DNA from 4 places in the Desulfovibrio sp. 1188_IL3213 genome. Region 3 is predicted to be linked to each of the others. Evidence: predicted binding sites of a transcription regulator. Region 3 holds the regulator's gene; each other region holds the start of a gene.
The links. The regulator sigma-54, encoded in region 3, starts transcription at its own class of promoters, with help from an activator protein. The targets are predictions, from matches to a motif close to CTGGCACGGNNNNTGCTT.

Region 1: a site for sigma-54 is predicted at 2,576-2,593, ahead of V6C16_RS06940 (DVU0150 family protein). Genes of this name have one in related genera too.
Region 2: a site for sigma-54 is predicted at 3,231-3,248, ahead of V6C16_RS07965 (UxaA family hydrolase). Genes of this name have one in related genera too.
Region 4: a site for sigma-54 is predicted at 3,192-3,209, ahead of V6C16_RS00205 (ammonium transporter). Genes of this name have one in related genera too.

What each region holds. Positions count from the first base shown of each region.
Region 1 is NZ_JBAIYR010000127.1:104-5,202, reverse strand. Features, by position in the region: gene V6C16_RS06955 (hypothetical protein) at 114-428, opposite strand; gene V6C16_RS06950 (DUF4881 domain-containing protein) at 499-1,092, opposite strand; gene V6C16_RS06945 (sulfite exporter TauE/SafE family protein) at 1,103-2,167, opposite strand; gene V6C16_RS06940 (DVU0150 family protein) at 2,178-2,480, opposite strand; partial or broken gene V6C16_RS06935 (sigma 54-interacting transcriptional regulator) at 2,724-5,099, shown strand, end outside.
Region 2 is NZ_JBAIYR010000165.1:106-4,694, forward strand. Features, by position in the region: gene dctA (C4-dicarboxylate transporter DctA) at 126-1,475, opposite strand; gene V6C16_RS07960 (UxaA family hydrolase) at 1,602-2,762, opposite strand; gene V6C16_RS07965 (UxaA family hydrolase) at 2,767-3,051, opposite strand; partial or broken gene V6C16_RS07970 (sigma-54-dependent Fis family transcriptional regulator) at 3,392-4,589, shown strand, end outside.
Region 3 is NZ_JBAIYR010000036.1:4,232-9,330, reverse strand. Features, by position in the region: gene V6C16_RS03575 (CTP synthase) at 217-1,860, shown strand; gene rpoN (RNA polymerase factor sigma-54) at 2,328-3,752, shown strand; gene hpf (ribosome hibernation-promoting factor, HPF/YfiA family) at 3,910-4,449, shown strand; gene rapZ (RNase adapter RapZ) at 4,515-5,099, shown strand, end outside.
Region 4 is NZ_JBAIYR010000001.1:46,003-51,101, forward strand. Features, by position in the region: gene V6C16_RS00195 (glutamine synthetase III family protein) at 1-1,470, opposite strand, end outside; gene V6C16_RS00200 (P-II family nitrogen regulator) at 1,522-1,860, opposite strand; gene V6C16_RS00205 (ammonium transporter) at 1,879-3,084, opposite strand; gene V6C16_RS00210 (hypothetical protein) at 3,233-3,379, shown strand; gene V6C16_RS00215 (sigma-54 interaction domain-containing protein) at 3,600-5,099, opposite strand, start outside.

The DNA.
Region 1 (5,099 bases), on a different contig from region 3:
GGCAGTGGTGCAGTCTTTTTCGCAAGCTCCTGAACCGGAGGCTGAAGCTGCGTTGCGCCTTGGTAGCGGACGTCTGCTCACGCAGCCGTCAGGCAGTTTCAAAGCAAAATTGTCTAGCGCTGCTGCACCAGTTGCGAACCCCTTACCTGCTCAAGCACCCGCCAGCTCACCAGCGACAGGCCCATGCGCGGCAAATGCACCATGCTTTGGCCTTCGGCGGGAAAGCGCCGCCGCACCATGCGTGTAAGCCAGAAGGCCCCGGCCCACAGAGGAACCGTTATACCGAAAAACCATGCGCAAAACGTCAGCTCGGCCGCGTCAAAACTGCGTGAAGACTGGTACATGGCTACAAAAACCGCGGCCACCATAAGCGCGTTGGCCGTGATACGGATGCAACTGATATAAAGGTGCTGCTTGTAGCTGTTCATGCTGTTCTCCAGAAAATCTTTTATACCGGGGCGGGCAGTGCCGCCCCGGTATTCTTGATGCCGATATGGTCTACTTGCTGAATATATTGGTCTTGGTCACGTTCATGATGCGTATGGCCTGATTCTTGTCCGCGTTTCGGTACGCGATGCGCATTTCGTTACCGGCAGCCCACACATAGGGGGGCAGGTCTATATCGCCTGCGGGAACCTTGAAGGTAATCAGGGAGCTCAGGCGGTTGGAATACACGGTGACCGTCTGCTGTTCCTTGTCAACAACGGGGAAGGTCTTGCCCGCAACCTTGGGATGCTTGGGGCGTATATTCTTTTCCACATCCATAAACTGCACGGGAATTTCGCGCACGGTCTTGGTTTCGGGATCGAATACAAGCACCGTATTCTTTTCCAGGTCGATCATGAGGCGTCCACCCACTTCAGGCGGCGGTCCCATTTCGCTGGGAATGGTCGGCAGCTTGAATGTGTGTACGCCACCGCTGTAATGCGGGTTGAACTGATCGTGAGTAACGTCAACCACGATGGTCAGGGTTTTGGCTTCGGGGTTGAAGGCCACACAGCGGCCCTGCTCCACCCCGCCCTCGAAGTCGCAGGCGGTGAGGAAAGTGGAAAGTCCAAGCACCAGCATAAGCAGCAAACTACGAATCTTCATGATGTCCCTCCTAGCTGTTCGCTGCCCGCATCTTCTTGGCGGCCAATTCCGCCTTGGCGCCCTGCACCATCTTCACCGCGATGTAGATGGAAATGGCACTTACGAAACCAAGAACTTCAACAGTGGCAAGGGGGCCAAGCAGCCAGCCCCATGCAGGGAATTCCGCCTGCAGAAGCTTCAGAATAACAGACATGAGGCAGCCCAGAACGGCCAGGCCGAAAACGAAACGAATGCCGTAACCCTTGACGTACTTGGTCGCCACAACGCCTATCTGCGCGCCGATGGCAGCGCCGCACAGCATGATGAGCGCGGCCAGGAGTTCCACGCGGCCCTTGTACGCGTAGGACGCCGTGCCGTACAGGCCGGAGATGGCAACTTCAAAGAGGTCCGTACCCACTGCCAGATGGGTGGGGCAGCCCACAAGATAGACAAGAGCGGGCATACGGATGAGACCGCCGCCGATACCGAGTATGCCTGCCAGCCAGCCGGTGAAGAGACTGACGGTGATAGGCAGCCACGCGGAGCAGGTGATGTTGGCATGCTTGTAATGGACAACGGGAGGTATCCTTATGGCCTGAAGACGAGAGGCCCAGTCAATGCCGACGGCGGCGGCGTCCAGTTCCTTATGTTGCGCCTTGGCTTCACGTTCCTTGCGACGGCGCACGGCGGCGTCATGAAACACCAGCCATGCAATGGATATGAGCAGCACCACGTAGAGCCAGCGCACAACCTTGTCCACCGAGCCGATGCGCTCAAGCCACATGACCATCTGCGCGCCGATTTCAACGCCGATGACCGTACCGATAAGCATGGTGATGCCCAGGGCGTAGTCCACGTTGCCGAACTTGCCGTGCCGCATGGTTGAGATAAGCGATTTACCAGCCATTTGCGCCACGTCTGTTCCGATGGCGAACGCCATGGGAAAGCCCAGAATATTCAGGCCGGGGGTAACCATCCACGCGCCGCCCAGGCCGAAGAAACCGCCGATAATGCCCACGCCGAAACCAAGAATGATAAGCCCCGGCCAGAAAATGTACACGCCGGAGATGGGCATCAAGATATACAGCCAATCCATATGCGCCTCCTTACTTTTCGGCCAGTTCGCGGTGCTTGAGGTCAATGCCGATGTGCGACATCACGAGGTCGGCCAGCCAGCCAAGGATGCAGCCCACAATGGGAATGATGAGCATGGTCAGGATGGCGAAAAAGAAATGACTCTCATTGTACATTTCCGCCCACCAGTACAGGATGCCGTCCAGCTTGCGGGTATCGGCCACAATTACCACCGCCGAAGCCTTGCCCCCGGCAGCCAGAGCCAGGCCGGGCATGGCGGCCAGCATGAGCGCGCAGCCCGCCAGCCAGGTCATAAGCGTGCGCATCTTCTTCATAAGAACCCTCCACTCTGTTTGAGATCCTTTGGACTCTCTTTCGGCAGTACCCCCACCGGGCCATGCCGACTGTCACGCAGTGAATGTGAAAAAGATAGCAACCACCGTGCCATTGCGTAATAATTGCCGTATTTTGCCGATTTTTTCTCATTTTTGCGCGAAAAAACTTGCCAGATTTTCGCGAGGTGCCTATAGTGGACACAAAGATTGCGCTTTTTTGCGCAACCAAGCCCAGGAGGAACAATGCGCTTCTACAGAACGCTTCCCGGCGGAAGCACCCTGGATGTCACCTCCTTCTTCATGAACCGCAGCCTTGTCAGCCGCATGCTCATGCTGGGGCTGCCTCTGCTGACTCTCGTGCTGCTGCTTATCTTTCTGACAACCAGCAGCAGCATTGAACACATCATAAACCGCGCAATAGCGCGCAACGCGCAACTTCAGGCCCAGGCCATGAGCCTGGCCCTGGAACATGCCCTGGCCGAAACGCGCAACCAGTTGCTGATACTGGCCGCAGGCTCTATGGAGCCGCAGGACATGGCCCGCAGAATGGAATTTCGCGCCAAGACCGATGGCCTTCAATATCGCGAAGTGGCCTATGTGGGGCTGACCCCTGAAAGCCGCTACCTGTTGCTGAACCACGAAGGGAGCATCATCAATATCCCCATGCAGGTGGCTCTCGACAGCCCCGCAAGCCCTTTCCATAACCTGGGGGGCGACCAGCGCCCCGGTTACGTCAATGTGGGGCAGCCTCTGGAAGCCGTGTATTCCATGGTTCCGGTCGACAAATCCCTGCAAAACGTTTCACTGCATGTGTTGCGTTTTTTTACCGCCCTGCATGACAAAAACGGGAACTTCCAGGGCTACCTGCTGCTGTCGCTGGATATGAAGGATCTGCGGAACATCGTATCGCGCTATTCCTCGCCCAACGCCCCCATCGCCGCATCCGGCACGGACACGCGCGTGCGCAGTCTGTTTTTCGACCGTGAGGGCTGGATGATCTTTCAGTCTGAAGTGCCCGATGCGGCTCTTGCGGGCAAAAGCCTGGGCAATGATGCGGTTCGGGCGGGCTTTTGGGGCGACTACGGGCGGCCCGGCTTCAGCATGGCTTTTCGTCCCAGCCCGGAACACATCAACTACTGGAGCATGGTGGCCGAGGTGCAGGGAGGGCATGCCGGACAACTGCCCATGACAGAAAGCAGCACCATATGGAGCAACGGACAGATGCGCGTGGAGCGCGTAAGCTATGTTCCCGTCGGCTTCAATCCCGGCTCCGGCGGCGAGCCTGTGGTGCTCGGCGGGCTGGCCGTTCTGGATACCAGCTTCACCACCACGCGCACCGGCATGCAGATCATGGGCATCTACGCAGTCAGCTTTATGGGGGGCATGGTTCTTCTGGCCCTGAGCCTCTGGTGGCTGGCGCGCCAGATGGGCAAATCGCTCAATGTCATGTCCGGCGATCTACGCAACCGCAATATTCTGGGCAATGATGACGACCTTGACCTGCCGCAGCTGCCTCTGGAAATGGAGCGCATCAAGAACAGCATCAACGCCCTTCTGAAACGTTTGCGCCAGGCCAAGGAAGAACGCCGCAGCCACGAGGCCCTTCAGGACGCCCAGTGGCAGCGCGAGCCAGCCTCCGACCTGCCGCACCCCGAAGACCTCCCCGCCAGCGGCCTTGTGGGCACGTCACCGGCCATGCAGACGCTGTATGACCAGGTACGCAAGGCATCGCAGGTTCTGGCGGATGTGCTGGTGGTGGGCGAAACCGGCACCGGCAAAGAACTGGTGTCGGAAGCCATCCACCGTCTGAGCGCCCGCGCTTCAGGACCGTTCATCACCATCAACTGCGGCGCGCTGGACGAAAACCTGCTTATGGACACCCTGTTCGGCCACGTAAAGGGCGCTTTTACCGAGGCCAGGCAGCCTCGCAAGGGGGCATTTCTGGCCGCCGAGGGCGGAACCCTCATGCTGGATGAAATAGGCAATGCCGCGCCCAAGGTGCAGCAGGCGCTGCTGCGGGCCTTGTCCACGCGGCGCATCCGTCCCCTGGGCAGCGATCAGGAAGTGCCTTTTGATACCCGCATTATCGCCGCCACCAATGCCTCCCTTCCCGACGAAGCACGCGACGGATCCTTCCGCGAAGATCTTTATTATCGTCTGGCCGTCATAACCATCCACACCCCTCCCCTGCGGGAAAGAAAAACCGACATCCCCTCCCTGACAGTCTACTTTCTGACCGAGGCCGTAAAAGCGCGCGCCAAGGCGGCAGAGATGGACGCCGAAACACAGGCGGAAAACACGGAACCCGCTGCGTACGGCCCAGGACAGTCCCCCTCGGCAAACGGGGCGCGCAAGTCACTGCACATGCCCCAGGTCAGCCGGGGCGCCCTTGCAAAACTCACGGCCCACGACTGGCCCGGCAATGTGCGTGAGCTGAAAAATACACTTACCCGCGCACTGACCTTCTGCGAGGGCGATATTCTCTATGCCGAAAACATTCAGCTCGGCCCCATGGCCGCTTCCGCCGCGCCGGATAAAATACTGGCCCGGAGCGAAGGGCAGTATCCGCCTGAAGGCTCTTCCGCTGAGTCCCGGGAACTGCCAGAGGCTTCACAGGAT
Region 2 (4,589 bases), on a different contig from region 3:
GGCCGGAACAAATCGTTATTGATGGCGTAGCGCATGGCAAACCTTCAGTTTTTGAAAAAATTTGCGCCCATCCGTAATAATGGCGTAATGATACGGATGGGCGCCATGTGGGGCATGGAGGAGTACTATGCGCCCAATTTTTCGACCTGGGGTACAGGAGCCGGAGAGGCGATTTCTATTGTGTCAAGATCTTCATTTTTCTCCAGCATGTCTTCTACGTTTATTTTTCCGCTCAGAACAAGGTTGGCGTGCTCAAGGTCAATGGATTTTTCCCATTTCCCGATGGCGACAGTGGCAACACAGTTTCCTATAAGGTTCACCACGGCGCGCATTTCGTTAAGAATGCGGTCAATGCCGATAACCAGGGTCATGCCCACAACCGGAATGATATTGGTGGCTGAAAGCGTAGCTGCCAGGGCAATGAGCGCCGCGCCCGCAACACCCGCGCCGCCCTTGGAGGTCAGCAGCAGGATAAGAAGCAGGGTAATCTGATGCTGCAGGTCCAGGTGGATATCCATAGCCTGGGCAATGAACGAGGCCGCCATGGTAAGATAGATGGCCGCACCATCAAGGTTGAAAGAATATCCCGTGGGAAAAACAAGGCCGACCACGGATTTTTTGATACCCAGAGCTTCCATTTTTTCCATGCTGCGGGGCAGAACGGCTTCAGTGCTGGCAGTGCCGAGAGTGATGAAGATTTCTTCCTTCATGTATTTGATAAGCTGCCAGATGTTGACGCCGGACATTTTGCAGATGAAGCCGAGCACGATAATGACAAACAGGGCGCTTGTGATGTAGAGGCAGGCCACGAGTTTGCCCAGAGAGGCAAGCGCGCCCACGCCGTATTTGCCGATAGTAAAGGTGATGGCCCCGAACGCGCCGATGGGCGCAAGCTTCATGATCAGGTTGACCACGCCCAGAAACGCGTTGCTGAAGCGGTCAAGCGTGCCAAGTATGGCCTGCTTGGGTTTGTCGCCCATGTGCGAAAGGCTCATGCCGAACAGCACAGAGAACAGCAGCACCTGCAAAAGATTGCCTTCTGCAAAAGCGCCCACCACACTATGGGGTATAATGCCCATAATGAATTCCTGTGTGGTTTGCTGTTTGGCCTGGGCAAATCTGCCCAGAGCCGAGGCATCCATGGTGGCGGGGTCTGCATGAATGCCCGCGCCGGGTTGAAAAACATGCACAACAATAAGACCAATAATCAAGGCCAGTGTTGTGACTATTTCAAAATAAAGCAGAGTTTTTCCGCCGACACGGCCAACAGCCTTGAGGCTGTCCATGCGAGCAATACCCACTGAAACAGTACAGAAAATGACCGGCGTAATGATCATCTTGATAAGGTTGATGAACGCGTCGCCGAGAGGTTTTAACTTGACTGCAATGTCAGGTTCGATAAAACCGAACGCAATGCCGAGGGCGATGCCCAGAAGCACCTTGAAATAAAGCGTAGAAAAAATTTTCTTTGACATGATTACCTCAGACACAAGTAGTGTATGGGGGGGCGCCACCGGCTTGCTGCACGGCATTAGTGGGCGAGCGCCCAGGGCCATAAGAGCTGGCGCCGGGTACAGACCGGCGCCAGCTCTTTATGGTTCTTACGCGCTTTCGTAAAGCCGGGTCATGATAAATTCACGGTGACCCAGGGCTTCAGCCGAGGTGTTGCGCCCGTTGCAGGTGCGGATGAGCATTTCAAGCAGCATGTCTCCCGCCTGATCCATGTTTATTTCCCGGCGCAGAAGGCCGGAAACGTCCACATCGATATGCTCGTTCATGGTGCGCACGGTGCGCGGGTTGGCCGAGAGCTTGATGACCGGCAGAATGGGGTTGCCGATGATGTTGCCCTGGCCGGTGGGGAAGAAGTGGGCCACAAAGCCCGAAGCGGCGCACAGGGTGACCATTTCGGCAGCAGCGGAAGAGGAGTCCATAAACCACAGGCCGGGACCGGTGGGGGATTCGGCCTTGTCGAGGCAGCCGATCACAGGAGCTTTGCGGCCGATCTTCTGGACGTTGCCCAGGGCTTTTTCCTCAATGGTGGTCAGGCCGCCCTCAATATTGCCCTTGGTGGGCTGGGAGTCACAGAGGTCGTCTGTTTTGTGGTCATCCACCACCTTGGCGTAGCGGTCAAAAAACGCCTTGAATTTGGCGCGCACTTCCTCATTGGCGCAACGCTCCATAACCAGGTGCTCGCCGCCGGTGATTTCAGTGGTTTCGCCAAACAGGGTGGTGGCCCCGGCTTCCCACAGCTTGTCAAAGGCGTTGCCGACGGTGGGGTTGGAAGCGATGCCGGATGTGGTGTCGGATTCGCCGCACTTGCAGGAAACCCACAGCTCGTCCACCGTACATTGAGTGCGCTGCAGCTCACTGGCGTAATGCACAAATTCCTTGGCCTTGAGGGAGGCGGCGCGGATGGTTTCCAGATCGCCGTGCTGCTCGATGCCAAAGCCCGCCACTGGCTTGCCGGTTTTGGCAATGCCGTCCACCACGCGCTGCGTCCACACCGGCTCAATGCCGATGACCACCACGGCTGCCACGTTGGGGTTGCAGCCCGTACCGATAAGGGTGCGGAAGTGCAGGTCGAGGTCTTCGCCGAATTGCAGGCGTCCGTAGGCGTGGGGCAGGGCCATGGTCCCCTTGATGTTGTTCGCTACAGCCTCGCAGGCGGCGTTGGAAAGGTCGTCCAGGGGCAGAATGATCACATGGTTGCGAATGCCCACACGTCCGTTTTCGCGGCGGTAGCCCATAAATGTCTTGTTCATCGGTTTACCACCTTTTGGTTTTGACGTTGTGTACATGCAGGTGTTCGCCGCGCTTGATGGGCTTGACGACCTTGCCGATATCCGTGCTGTACTTGATGATGGTGTCGCCTACCGCAAGGTCCTTGAGAGCGATCTTGTGACCGATGGGAATGTCGCTCAGGGTCTCGAATTCCAGTGTGGTGTCGCCATCCATCACCCAGCCGTTGAGCCGGTCGCCCTTTTTGACGCCTTCAACCACGACCACGCCAACGCTGTCGCCCGGCTCGTGCACCACAAAGTGGGTTGTCATACTGTTCTCCTTGGATAGTATGTTGGTAGTAGAACGAGATGTAATACACAAGCAATCTCTCTTATATGTGTTATCCGTTTTGTCGCATGGCTTTTGCGTTCCAATGCAGTTAAAAATATTGCATCTGGTATACGGTAAGACAGTATTTGCTTGTATTGCCCCAGTCTTGTTGAGCTATAAAGCAATGTGCGTGCCAGAGATGCCCTGAACGCGTTACCTGGTGCTATATAAGGATATTTTTTCACAAAACTGTTTGGCTGTTCAGTCTGCTTTGCTTAAATATGGGCAATAGCCTTGTTTTTTAGTCAAATGGGTGCCTATTATTGGGCAGGAGGAGAGTATGCCATACGAGCTTTCTGCCGGCGGCCTGAACAACCCGTCCCAGACAGTGGGTCAGGTGGTGCACCACCTGGCGCGGCTTGTTGTGGGAAAGATGGACCGTAATGCCTTTTTCCGCATGCTTGCAAAGCAGCTTAGTATTTTATTTCACTATGACCGCTTCTGCATCAATCTCTATGACGCGGAAAGAGAGTTTCTCAATCTGTTCACCGCGGCCGACGGCACGGTGGTGGAATCGCTCTCCAATACGCGCATTGCCCAGAACACGGTGGCGGGCCTGGCTATCGCCTCGCGCAAGCCCGTGGTCATCAATGATCTGACCAAGCATGACTTCGGCGACTCGCCCATGCCTCTTTCCACGGTGGGGCTGAATTCCACCATCGCCCTGCCTCTCATCGTCAACAGCGAGGTCATCGGCACGCTGCACGTGTCTTTTATGCAGCCGCCTGAAAATATCGTGCAGATTCTCAATGTGCTGCTGGAGCTGAGCCCCGTGCTGTCCACCTTTCTTTTTGCAGTGCTTTCCGAAGAACGCCTGGAGAAAGTGCGTGCGGCCCAGGCGGGCTCGGCCCGCAGTCCGGAAGCGGACCCCACCGGAAGCATCCTGCTGGCCGCCAGCCTGCTGGAAACGCCGGATATGAAAAAACTCATGGCGCTGGCCCGCAAGGTTGCCAAGCTGCACATTCCCGTCATGATTCTGGGCGAAACCGGCACGGGCAAAAGCATGCTGGCCCGCTGGCTGCATCTGCACAGCCCCAGGCGCAAGAACAGTTTTGTGAAGGTCAATTGCCCTTCCCTGCCTCCCACGCTTTTTGAAAGTGAAATGTTCGGCTACGCCAAAGGCGCGTTTACCGGGGCCACCAGCAAGCGGGTGGGGCGGGTGGAACTGGCCCAGGGAGGCACGCTTTTTCTGGACGAGATAGGCGAACTTGCGCCGGAGATGCAGAGCAAGCTTTTGCAGGTGCTGGAGGAAAACTCTTTTGAGCGTGTGGGCGAGGCCGCGCCCATCGGCGTGGATATGCGCGTCATGTCCGCCACCAATATTGACATGGCTGCGGCCATGAATCAGGGCCGTCTGCGTCGTGACCTGTATTATCGCCTCGGTTCGGTGGTTTTGCGCATGCCTCCCCTGCGGGAACGGAAAAACGACATCCCGTTGTTTGTGGAGCATTTTGTCAGGCAGTTTTCCCGAGAATACG
Region 3 (5,099 bases):
GGGCAAGTGCGTACCAGGCGCGCAACGCGCGGCCCGTGGGCCGCAATGAGCCCGCACCCCAAGAGCCGCCGGTAAAGCAAGGTCGACCCGCGCACGCTGAAGAGGGAATATCACACTACTTACCTTGTTTTCGATAGTCAATGCTAGCCAAAAAAATCATTTTGGGCTATGAACTTGGGTTGTGCTAAAAAGCGATCAAGAATCAAGGTGGAGGCCATGAAAACTAAGTTTATCTTTGTGACGGGCGGAGTTCTGTCATCCTTGGGCAAGGGCCTGGCGGCCGCCTCGCTGGGCGCGCTGCTGCAAACCCGTGGCCTTACGGTAACGATACAGAAACTCGACCCCTATATTAACGTTGACCCCGGCACCATGAATCCTTTTCAGCATGGTGAGGTTTTCGTCACTGACGACGGGGCCGAAACCGACCTGGACCTGGGCCATTACGAGCGTTATCTCAACGTACCCATGTCGCGGAAAAACAATACCACATCGGGGGCCATCTATAACCAGGTTATCGCCAAGGAACGGCACGGCGATTACCTGGGGGCCACTGTGCAGGTCATCCCCCACATTACGGACGAAATCAAGGGCGTGGTGCTCTCTCTGGCCGAAGGCGAAGACGCGCCGGACGTTGCCATCATCGAGATAGGCGGCACTGTGGGCGACATCGAGGGTCTGCCCTTTCTTGAGGCCATACGCCAGTTGCGCTCCGAACTGGGACGCGACAACTGCCTCAACATCCACCTGACCCTGGTTCCCTACCTGCGCAGTGCCGGTGAGCACAAGACCAAGCCCACCCAGCACAGCGTTAAGGAACTGCTTTCCATCGGCATCCAGCCCGACATTATCCTTTGCCGCTGCGAGCAAAGCATTCCTGAAGAACTGCGCCGCAAGATCGCCCTGTTCTGCAACGTTGATCAGGACGCCGTGTTCTCGTCGGTGGACGTGAACAATATCTACGAAGTGCCGCTTAAGTTCTATGCGGAAGGCTTTGATCAAAAAGTCGCCATCATGCTGCGCCTGCCCGCACGCAACGCCCAGCTTGACGCCTGGGAAAAGCTTGTGAGCGACAGCGACAACCCGCAGGGCAAGGTTACCGTCGCCATCGTGGGCAAGTATGTGGACCTTAAAGAAGCCTACAAGAGCCTGCACGAAGCCCTCATTCACGGCGGCGTCGCCAACCGGGTTCAGGTAGACCTGCGCTACGTCAACTCTGAAAATGTGGACGACGCCAACGCGGCCGAACACTTCAAGGGCTGCGACGGCATTCTGGTCCCCGGCGGCTTCGGCTATCGCGGCGTGGAAGGCAAAATCGCGGCCATCCGCTATGCGCGTGAAAACAGCATACCGTTTTTCGGCATCTGTCTCGGCATGCAGTGCGCGGTTATCGAATTTGCCCGTCATATGGCGGAAATGGCCGACGCCAACTCCGAAGAATTTGACCACCGTTCCAAGCACAAGGTCATTTACCTCATGACCGAATGGTACGACTTCCGCACCAGAAACGTGGAAAAACGCGACGCTGGCAGCGACAAGGGCGGCACCATGCGCCTTGGCTCCTACCCCTGCAAGGTCATGCCCGAGTCGCGCGCCTTTGAGGCGTACAAAACCGATCTGGTTGAAGAGCGCCACCGCCACCGCTATGAGTTCAACAATGAATTCAAGGAAGCCCTGGCGGAAAAAGGCATGATCTTCAGCGGAACCTCGCCCGACGGCTCCCTGGTGGAAATTGTAGAGCTGCCGGAACACCCCTGGTTCCTGGGCTGCCAGTTCCACCCCGAATTCAAATCCCGCCCCATGAATGCCCATCCGCTGTTCAGGGAGTTCATCGGCGCGGCCAAAAAGCACGCCAAAGTCTGATCCTCGGCGCAGGGCAAGAGGCAAAACCCCTTCTCCCATGTTTGCATATCTTCGCGCGGGCCTCTGGCCCGCGCTTTCATTTTATGACAAACCCACCACGGTACAACAAAGTGGAAACATTGTATTTTCAAAAATCTTCCCGGCATTGCTGCGCTCAAGCCAAAGTCACCGTCCCGCCAGGCAAACTTTGATCCAACTAGAGCAGATTAACTTTGAGAATGTACATTCTCAAAGTTTAAGGCACGCTCACTTCGGCGTTTAACCGCGCAGATAAACTGCGCTTACGCCTCCGTAGCGAACGTCTGCTTACGCAGCCGCCAGAGCAATTTCAAAGTGAAATTGCTCTAACCGAGCTTTCTGACTTTTGATAGTGCAACCTCTGGCTATTGCGTAATTTTTGCCACTATGGCACACTACTTGTAACCACAAGTATAAGGCTTCAGGATTTTTCAAGGCGGAAAACGCACATGGCACTGGAACTTCGACAGCAATTGAAACTGGCTCAGCAGCTGGTGATGACCCCGCAACTACAGCAGGCCATCAAGCTGCTTCAGCTCTCGCGTCTGGAGCTTCTGGAGACCGTGCAGCAGGAGATGCTGGAAAATCCTTTTCTTGAAGAATCGCACGGGGACGATCCGTCTCCGGATCATGTGGACGACCGGCGGGAAAACAGCGCGGAAGAAGCTTACGACAAGGAACTGGCAAAGGATGCCGACTGGGAGGATTACCTCGGAGAATTCGCCAGTACCCCCCGCCTTGTGCAGCCACGCGAATTTGAATCCGCAGAAGACATCTCCCCCCTCGAAGCCCGCTACTCCGCCAAACCTACCCTTGAAGGGCATCTGCTCTGGCAGCTCCGCCTTTCATCCCTTACCGATGCCCAGAAAGATATTGGCGAAGTGATCATCGGCAACCTCTCTTCCGCGGGCTACCTGCAAGCCAGCATTGAGGAAGTGGCCCAGATGGCCCAGGCGGAACCGGCCGAGGCTCTGGACGTGCTTGAACGGGTGCAGATGTTTGACCCCGTGGGCGTGGCCGCCCGCGACGCCCGCGAGTGCCTGCTGGTGCAGATCAAAAGCCTCAGGTACGACCGCGATCCCATTTTGCTTGAGCTTGTGAACGCGCACCTTGAAGACCTTGAAGCCAAGCGCTACAAGCCCCTGCTGCGCAAGTTCAGGCTGGACATGGATGAGCTGAAGGAATACCTCGACATCATCCAGAGCCTTGATCCCCTGCCCGGAGCCAGCTTCGGCGGCGGCGAACCGGCCTATGTAAGCCCGGATGTCTTCGTGTACAAAATGGGTGGTGAGTTTATCATCCTGCTCAATGAAGACGGCCTGCCGCAACTGCAGCTTTCCAACCTGACCCAGATGGACATGGGTGCCGCTTCGGATAAGGAAAAAGAATACTGTACGGAAAAAATGCGCGCGGCCACATGGCTGATCAAAAGTCTGTACCAGCGCCAGCGCACGCTGTACAAGGTAATGGAAAGCATCGTGCGGCATCAGCAGCCCTTTTTTGAAGAAGGCGTCACACGGCTTGCCCCCCTTATTCTCAAGGACATTGCCGACGACATCAGCATGCACGAGTCTACGGTAAGCCGCATCACCACCAATAAATACGTGGCTACGCCACATGGCATTTTCGAACTCAAATTTTTCTTCAACAGCGGGCTTGAACTTGATGACGGAAGCCAGGTCGGCTCTGAAAGCGTCAAAGCCCTCATTAAAAAATTCATTGCTGATGAAGACACAAAGTCGCCCCTCAGCGATGAACGCATCGGCGAAATGCTCAAGGAACGCCTCAAGGTCAATATTGCCCGGCGAACCGTGGCTAAATACCGTACTGCCCTTGACATACCCTCATCCTCCAGGCGCAAGGAGCATTTCTGATCTTTCCGCCGCGTCCCGGAACCCCGGTTCCTGCCGCCGCAAAGGCACATGACGCGCAAGATTGCGAAAAAGGCTTACACCGTCGCTTTTCGCTGCCCGCCCAAGGGCGGGGCCTCGCGGTTGCCATGCCGGAAACCGCCATCACAAGGAGGATTATATGAATATCTCTTTTGCCTTCAAAAACTTTGAAGCCTCCGACCATCTTAAAAAATATGCCCGCCGCCGCATGGAAAAGCTTGGGCGTTTTTTCGGCAAGTCCGCCGGTCTTGAAGTTACCGTCGTGCTGACCGTAGATAAATTCCGCCACCGCTGCGAAGTTACCGTTGTGGGGGAAGGGCTGCACATCAACGCCACTGAACAGACCACCGACATGTACGCTGCCATTGACCTTGTGACAGACAAGGTCGAAGCTCAGATCAAGCGTCAGGTTTCACGGGTCAAAACCCAGCGCCGTCAGGCGCGCAGCGCCGATGTTGATGTGTACACATACAATATCGAGGCAGAAGCCGAAGCCCCGCAACCTGTGGAAGGCACAGACCGCCTGGCGGCCAAGCCCCTGCACCTTGACGAGGCTCTCATGCAGCTTGACTCTATCGGCAGTGAGTTTCTGGTCTTTTTTAACGCTGAAAACGGTCGCATCAACGTCGTATACCGCACCCGCACAAGCGGTTATGCGCTGATTGACCCTGTTTTATAACACGCCTGTTCCGGGCCGCCCAAAAACACCGTTGCCTGGGCGGCCCGGGAATTTCAGGGGGAACCATGAGCACCGCCGCACATCAGCGCCCCGAAGGGCCGGTGATTGAAACCGTTGCCGCCGGGCCGCCCGTAGCCGTGTGCATTGTCACCGGCCTTTCCGGTGCGGGCAAAAGTACGGCCCTCAAGGTTTTTGAAGACATGGGCCATTTTGTGGTGGACGGCCTGCCCGCAAGCCTTGCCCCTGAAATGGTGGACATGATGTCCCGCCCCTCCATGAGCCATTTCAAAGGCATCGCCCTTGGCATGGACCTGCGGCAAAGCAACTTTCTGGATGAAATCAACGAAGCCCTGTCCGACCTTGCAGCCGTAAACATACGGCCCATGCTTCTTTTTATGGAGTGCGACGCGCAGGAACTTATACGTCGCTACGCCACAACCCGTCGCCCGCACCCTCTGGAACGTGAAGGCATGGGCCTTGAGGCTTCGCTGTTGTCGGAACGTAACAGCCTGAGCCCCCTGCGCGAAATGGCCGACCTGGTTATTGATACCTCGCGTTTTTCCATTCACGACCTGCGCCGCGCCATACAAAAGCGCTGGAGCGACAGCAAAAGCAAGCTGCGGGCCATCAGGGTCAACGTTATTTCTTTT
Region 4 (5,099 bases), on a different contig from region 3:
GACCGGGGCCACCGACTGCGATGAGCCAACCGAACGGAATTCGAACTTGTTGCCCGTAAAGGCAAAAGGACTTGTGCGGTTGCGGTCGGAAAGGTCCACCGGCAGAGGCGGCAGCGTTGAGACGCCTACCTCCATAAAGCCGCTCTTTTTGCTTTTGTGTCCTTGACCGCTGATGATGCCCTCCAGCACCCCGGTGAGCTGCTCACCGAGATAGACTGAAAGAATGGCCGGAGGGGCCTCGTTGGCCCCCAGGCGATGGTCATTGCCCGCGCTTATGGTCCCAAGCCGCAAGGCCGTGCTGTGTTTGTGTACCGCGCGCAGAACGGCGGCCAGAAAAACAAGGAACTGCGCATTATCCTGCGGCGTTGTTCCGGGATTGAGAAGATTCTGGCCGTCGGAATCGCTCATGGACCAGTTATTGTGCTTGCCGCTGCCGTTTACTCCGGCAAAAGGTTTTTCATGCAGCAGGCAGACAAAGCCGTGCCTTGCGGCCATATGCCGCATCATGTTCATGGTGAGCATATTATGATCGCAGGCAATGTTGGCCTCTTCGTAAACCGGGGCCAGCTCAAACTGGCCCGGAGCCACCTCATTGTGTCTGGTTTTTGCAGGAATGCCCAAAGCCAGCAGCTCTTTTTCCACATCTTGCATGAAACTCATTACCCGGGCAGGAATTGCGCCGAAGTAATGGTCTTCCATTTCCTGTCCTTTGGCCGAAGGCGCCCCCAGGAGGGTGCGTCCTGCCAGCAGCAGGTCCGGCCGCAGGGCCGCAAGATGCTTGTCCACAAGAAAGTATTCCTGTTCCGGTCCCACCATGGCGCGCACATATGCCGCAGAGTCGTTGCCGAACAGGCGAAGTATGCGCATGGCCTGCCGGGACAAGGCGGATATGGAGCGCAACAACGGAATTTTGCGATCCAGGGCCTCGCCGGAATACGAATAAAAGTATGTGGGAATGTGCAGTGTCGCCCCATAAGGCGCGGGAATGATAAAAACCGGCACACTGGGGTCCCAGGCGGTGTAGCCGCGCGCCTCAAAGGTGGAGCGGAGGCCCCCCGAAGGAAAGGACGAGGCGTCAGGTTCACCACTGATAAGCATTTTGCCCGAAAATTCGCTTATGACCTGCCCATCGGACGTGGGCGACAAAAAGGCATCGTGCTTTTCGGCCGTAAGGCCGGTCATGGGATGAAACCAGTGCGTATAATGACTTGCGCCATTTTCTATGGCCCAGTCCTTCATGGCATTGGCAACCACATCGGCAATGTCCGGATTCAGCCGTTCGCCATCGCGAATGGTCTTGACCAGCTTGCTGTAGACATCCTTGGGCAGGCGCTTGCGCATGGTGGAAAGACCAAAAACATAACGGCCAAAGTTGTCTTCCACGCGGCAGGCGGGTCCTTCCCTGTGAGCGGGAACCACAGGCGCGGTATTTATAGCCATGAATAAAGCTTTTTTGCGGGTGGAACTCATGCCTTTACTCCTTTCAGTTGGACAGGTGAATCTTGCCGTCAAACTTCCGGCCTAGAGGGCCGCATCGCCGCGTTGGCCTGTGCGGATGCGCACGGCATCATCCACATGGCTGATAAAAATCTTTCCGTCCCCTACCTGCCCCGTGCGGGCAGTAAGCATTACCGCGTCCACTGCCGACTCAAGCATGGCGTCATGCAAAACCACTTCAATCTTTATCTTGGGCAGGCAGTCCACCTGCATGATGGAGCCACGGTACACTTCAGTGTGGCCGCGTTGCCGTCCAAAGCCCTTTATTTCCGTGTAATTCATCCCGTGAATGCCCAACTCTGAAAGCACATCCCTGACTTTTTCAAACATGCCGGGACGGATAATTATTTCGAGTTTTTTCATGGCGCTGCCTCTCCCGGATTACAGATTATAGCCACGTTCATTGTGTTCACCGAGATCAAGGCCGCTGTATTCCTCCTCGGGAGCAACCCGCAATCCGACCACGGCATCCACAAGGCGAACGATGATGCGGGTGGCAACGTAAACAAACGCCCAGGTTCCTGCGATGGACACAAGCTGTATCCACACCTGCTCGGGATTGCCGTAAAAAAGACCGTCCACGCCGTTGACCGCCGCACTGGCGAACAAGCCTGTAGCCAGCGCGCCCCAGGTTCCGCCAAGGCCGTGTATGCCCACAACGTCAAGGGCATCGTCATAACCGCACCGGCTCTTCAGCAACACGCCGCCGTAACACACCATTCCGCCTATAAATCCTATGAGCATGGCTGGCAGCACCTCCACAAAGCCCGCACCCGGGGTGATTGCCACAAGCCCTGCCAGAGCGCCGGAAATCGCTCCCAGACTGGTAGGCTTGCCCGTGTGCTTCCATTCAATGATTATCCAGCCAAGAATGCCGCAGGCCGCTGCCATGTGCGTGGTGACCAGCGCCTGCCCCGCAAGAGTTCCCGCAGCCAGAGCACTGCCGGCGTTAAAGCCGAACCAGCCGAACCAGAGGATACCGCCGCCAAGAAGCGTTAACGGCAGATTGTGCGGAGCATGGCTTGATCCGGTTGAAATTCTGGGTCCCAAAGCCTGGGCGCAGGCAAGCGCCGCGGCTCCTGAAGACATGTGCACCACTGCGCCACCGGCAAAGTCCAGAGCGCCCATGCGGCCCATCCATCCACCGCCCCACACCCAATGGGCCACGGGGGCATACACAAAAACGAGCCACAAGGCAGAGAAAAGCAGCATGGCGGAAAAACGCATACGTTCGGCATAGGCTCCCGAAATCAAGGCCACGGTGAGCACGGCGAACATGCACTGAAAGCCCATAAAGACCGTATGCGGCAACTGCGGGGCCATTGGGGCGGGACTGCCGTTTACCCCGTTGAGCAGGGCAAACCTGAAATTTCCCACCAGGCCGCCCACATCATCGCCAAAGGCCAGCGTGTAGCCCACAAGCGCCCAAAGCACGGAAACAAGCCCAAGACAGGCGTAACTGTACATATGGGTTGAAAGAACATTGCTCGCGCGGACAAGGCCGCCATAAAACAGGGCCAAAGCCGGAAGCATGAGCATGACCATGGCGGCGCAGATAATGACAAAGGCAGTATCAGGGGTATTCATAGAGCGTCCTTGATCATTACGCACAAGAGGTGCGTGTTGCTGAATTTCTTCAGCGGCCCGGCGCCGGATCCGCAGCAACGATACAATATCGCTGCCTGTCCCCCTAAAAGCATTAACTGTGCCAAGGCAAATGCAGGGAGGAGATCATTTGCAATGCTCTGATATTGAAGGATATTTATTTTATGGTATTGTGACTGGCTGTGGTGGCTGGTTGAAAAAATATGAAATTTTTTACGTTTTTGTAGAAAAAAAGACATGTGAGCACAGTGAAAACCGTGCTATTGGAAAAATTTAAATTTAAATAAATTATATCAATATATTATAATTTTATACATTTTTGTTGCTTTTCATGTCCGATTTGCTTTTTTGCGCATCAAAATCATTATAATGATATATAATAAATAGATTTTTTATTAAAAGCACCCCATAAAGAACAAGGGCATAAAACTACAAATCTGTAATTTTATGCCCTTTATAGTCTTTTGAGACAATATGGCAGCAGAAACGACACCACACTATGAACGGTTATGCTTGGGACGAAATTCCTTGTAGCTGATATCATACTTTTTCATGCGCAGGGCCATAATCCGCTCCGTAAGGCCAAGGCTCGCAGCGGCCTTGCCCATTTGCCCCTGGCTGAACTCCAGCGCTTCCACGATGGAGGCCCGTTCAAGCTCATCCAGCTGGTCCTGAAGGCTGCCGGAAAAGCCCGGGCGCGCGGCACAGGCGTTTTCTCCATTCATGCCGGCGCAGTGCGCGCCATGCAAAGCCGGGGGCAGGTGCTGCGGCAGCACAAGACCTTCACGGCCCAAAAGCAACACCGCCCTTTCCATGACGTTTTCCAGTTCACGAATATTTCCGGGCCAGGCATATCGTTGCAACATGTCCATCACAGCCAGGGAAAGGCGCACATTTTCCCGTCCATTGGCCTGGGCGAATTTTCGGATAAAATGGTTGGCAAGCGGAAGTATGTCTTCAGGGCGGCCGCGCAGCGGAGGCAGGTAGATGGGAAACACGTTCAAGCGATAAAAAAGGTCGCGGCGGAAACTTTCCTTGGCGACCATGTGTTCAAGGTTTCTGTTGGTGGCAGTAATAAAACGCACGTCCACATAGTGCGTATCCATACCACCCAGGCGCTCAAAAGCGCGTTCCTGCAAGACACGCAAAAGCTTGGCCTGGGTCATGAGCGACAACTCGCCCACCTCATCCAGAAACAGGGTACCACCGTGGGCCAGTTCAAACCGCCCCTTGCGCGTGGCGCTGGCCCCGGTAAATGCCCCGCGTTCATGACCAAACAGTTCGCTCTCTATGAGGTTTTCCGGCAAGGCCGCGCAATTGAGCGAGATGAATGGCTTGCCGGCACGGGCGCTGCCGGCGTGAATGGCACGGGCGGCAAGCTCTTTGCCCGTGCCTGATTCACCCTGAAGAAAAACGGTTGTCACTGAAGGAGCCACCTGGGCTATCTGGGCATAAACCTTTTGCATTCCTTCGGAATTACCCACAAAGCCTCTGGGCCGCAGAGGGGAGGAAGTTTCTTCGTCCATACGCCCCTGACTTTCCAGCGCGGCATGGCCAAGCAGTGTGGACACTATGGTCAGAAGGCGCATTTCATCTTCCAGGGTAGCATCGTCCACCAACAGATGATCCACGGAAAGAGCGCCCACCACCTGATCGTTGAGGCGAATGGGCACACATATGAAAGAAATGCCTTCCTTGTTCAAATCGCGCGAACGGGTACGGTTCAAAAACAGCGGCTCTTCAGACACATTGGAGATGTACATGGGTCGCCCGCTCTCAATGACCCTGCCCGTAATGCCTTCACCGCGCACATAGCGGCCACGGCGCAACTCTGCGGGCTTCAGCCCATAACCTGCCTCAGTGCGTATTTCTCCGGTATGCGGCGAAATGAGGGTTATGGCCCCGCGCATCATGTGCAGCTGCCGAGCCATAAGTTTTAGCGCCTTATCCAGAGCCTGAGTCAAATCTGTCGTAAAATTCATGATCTGCGCAAGCTC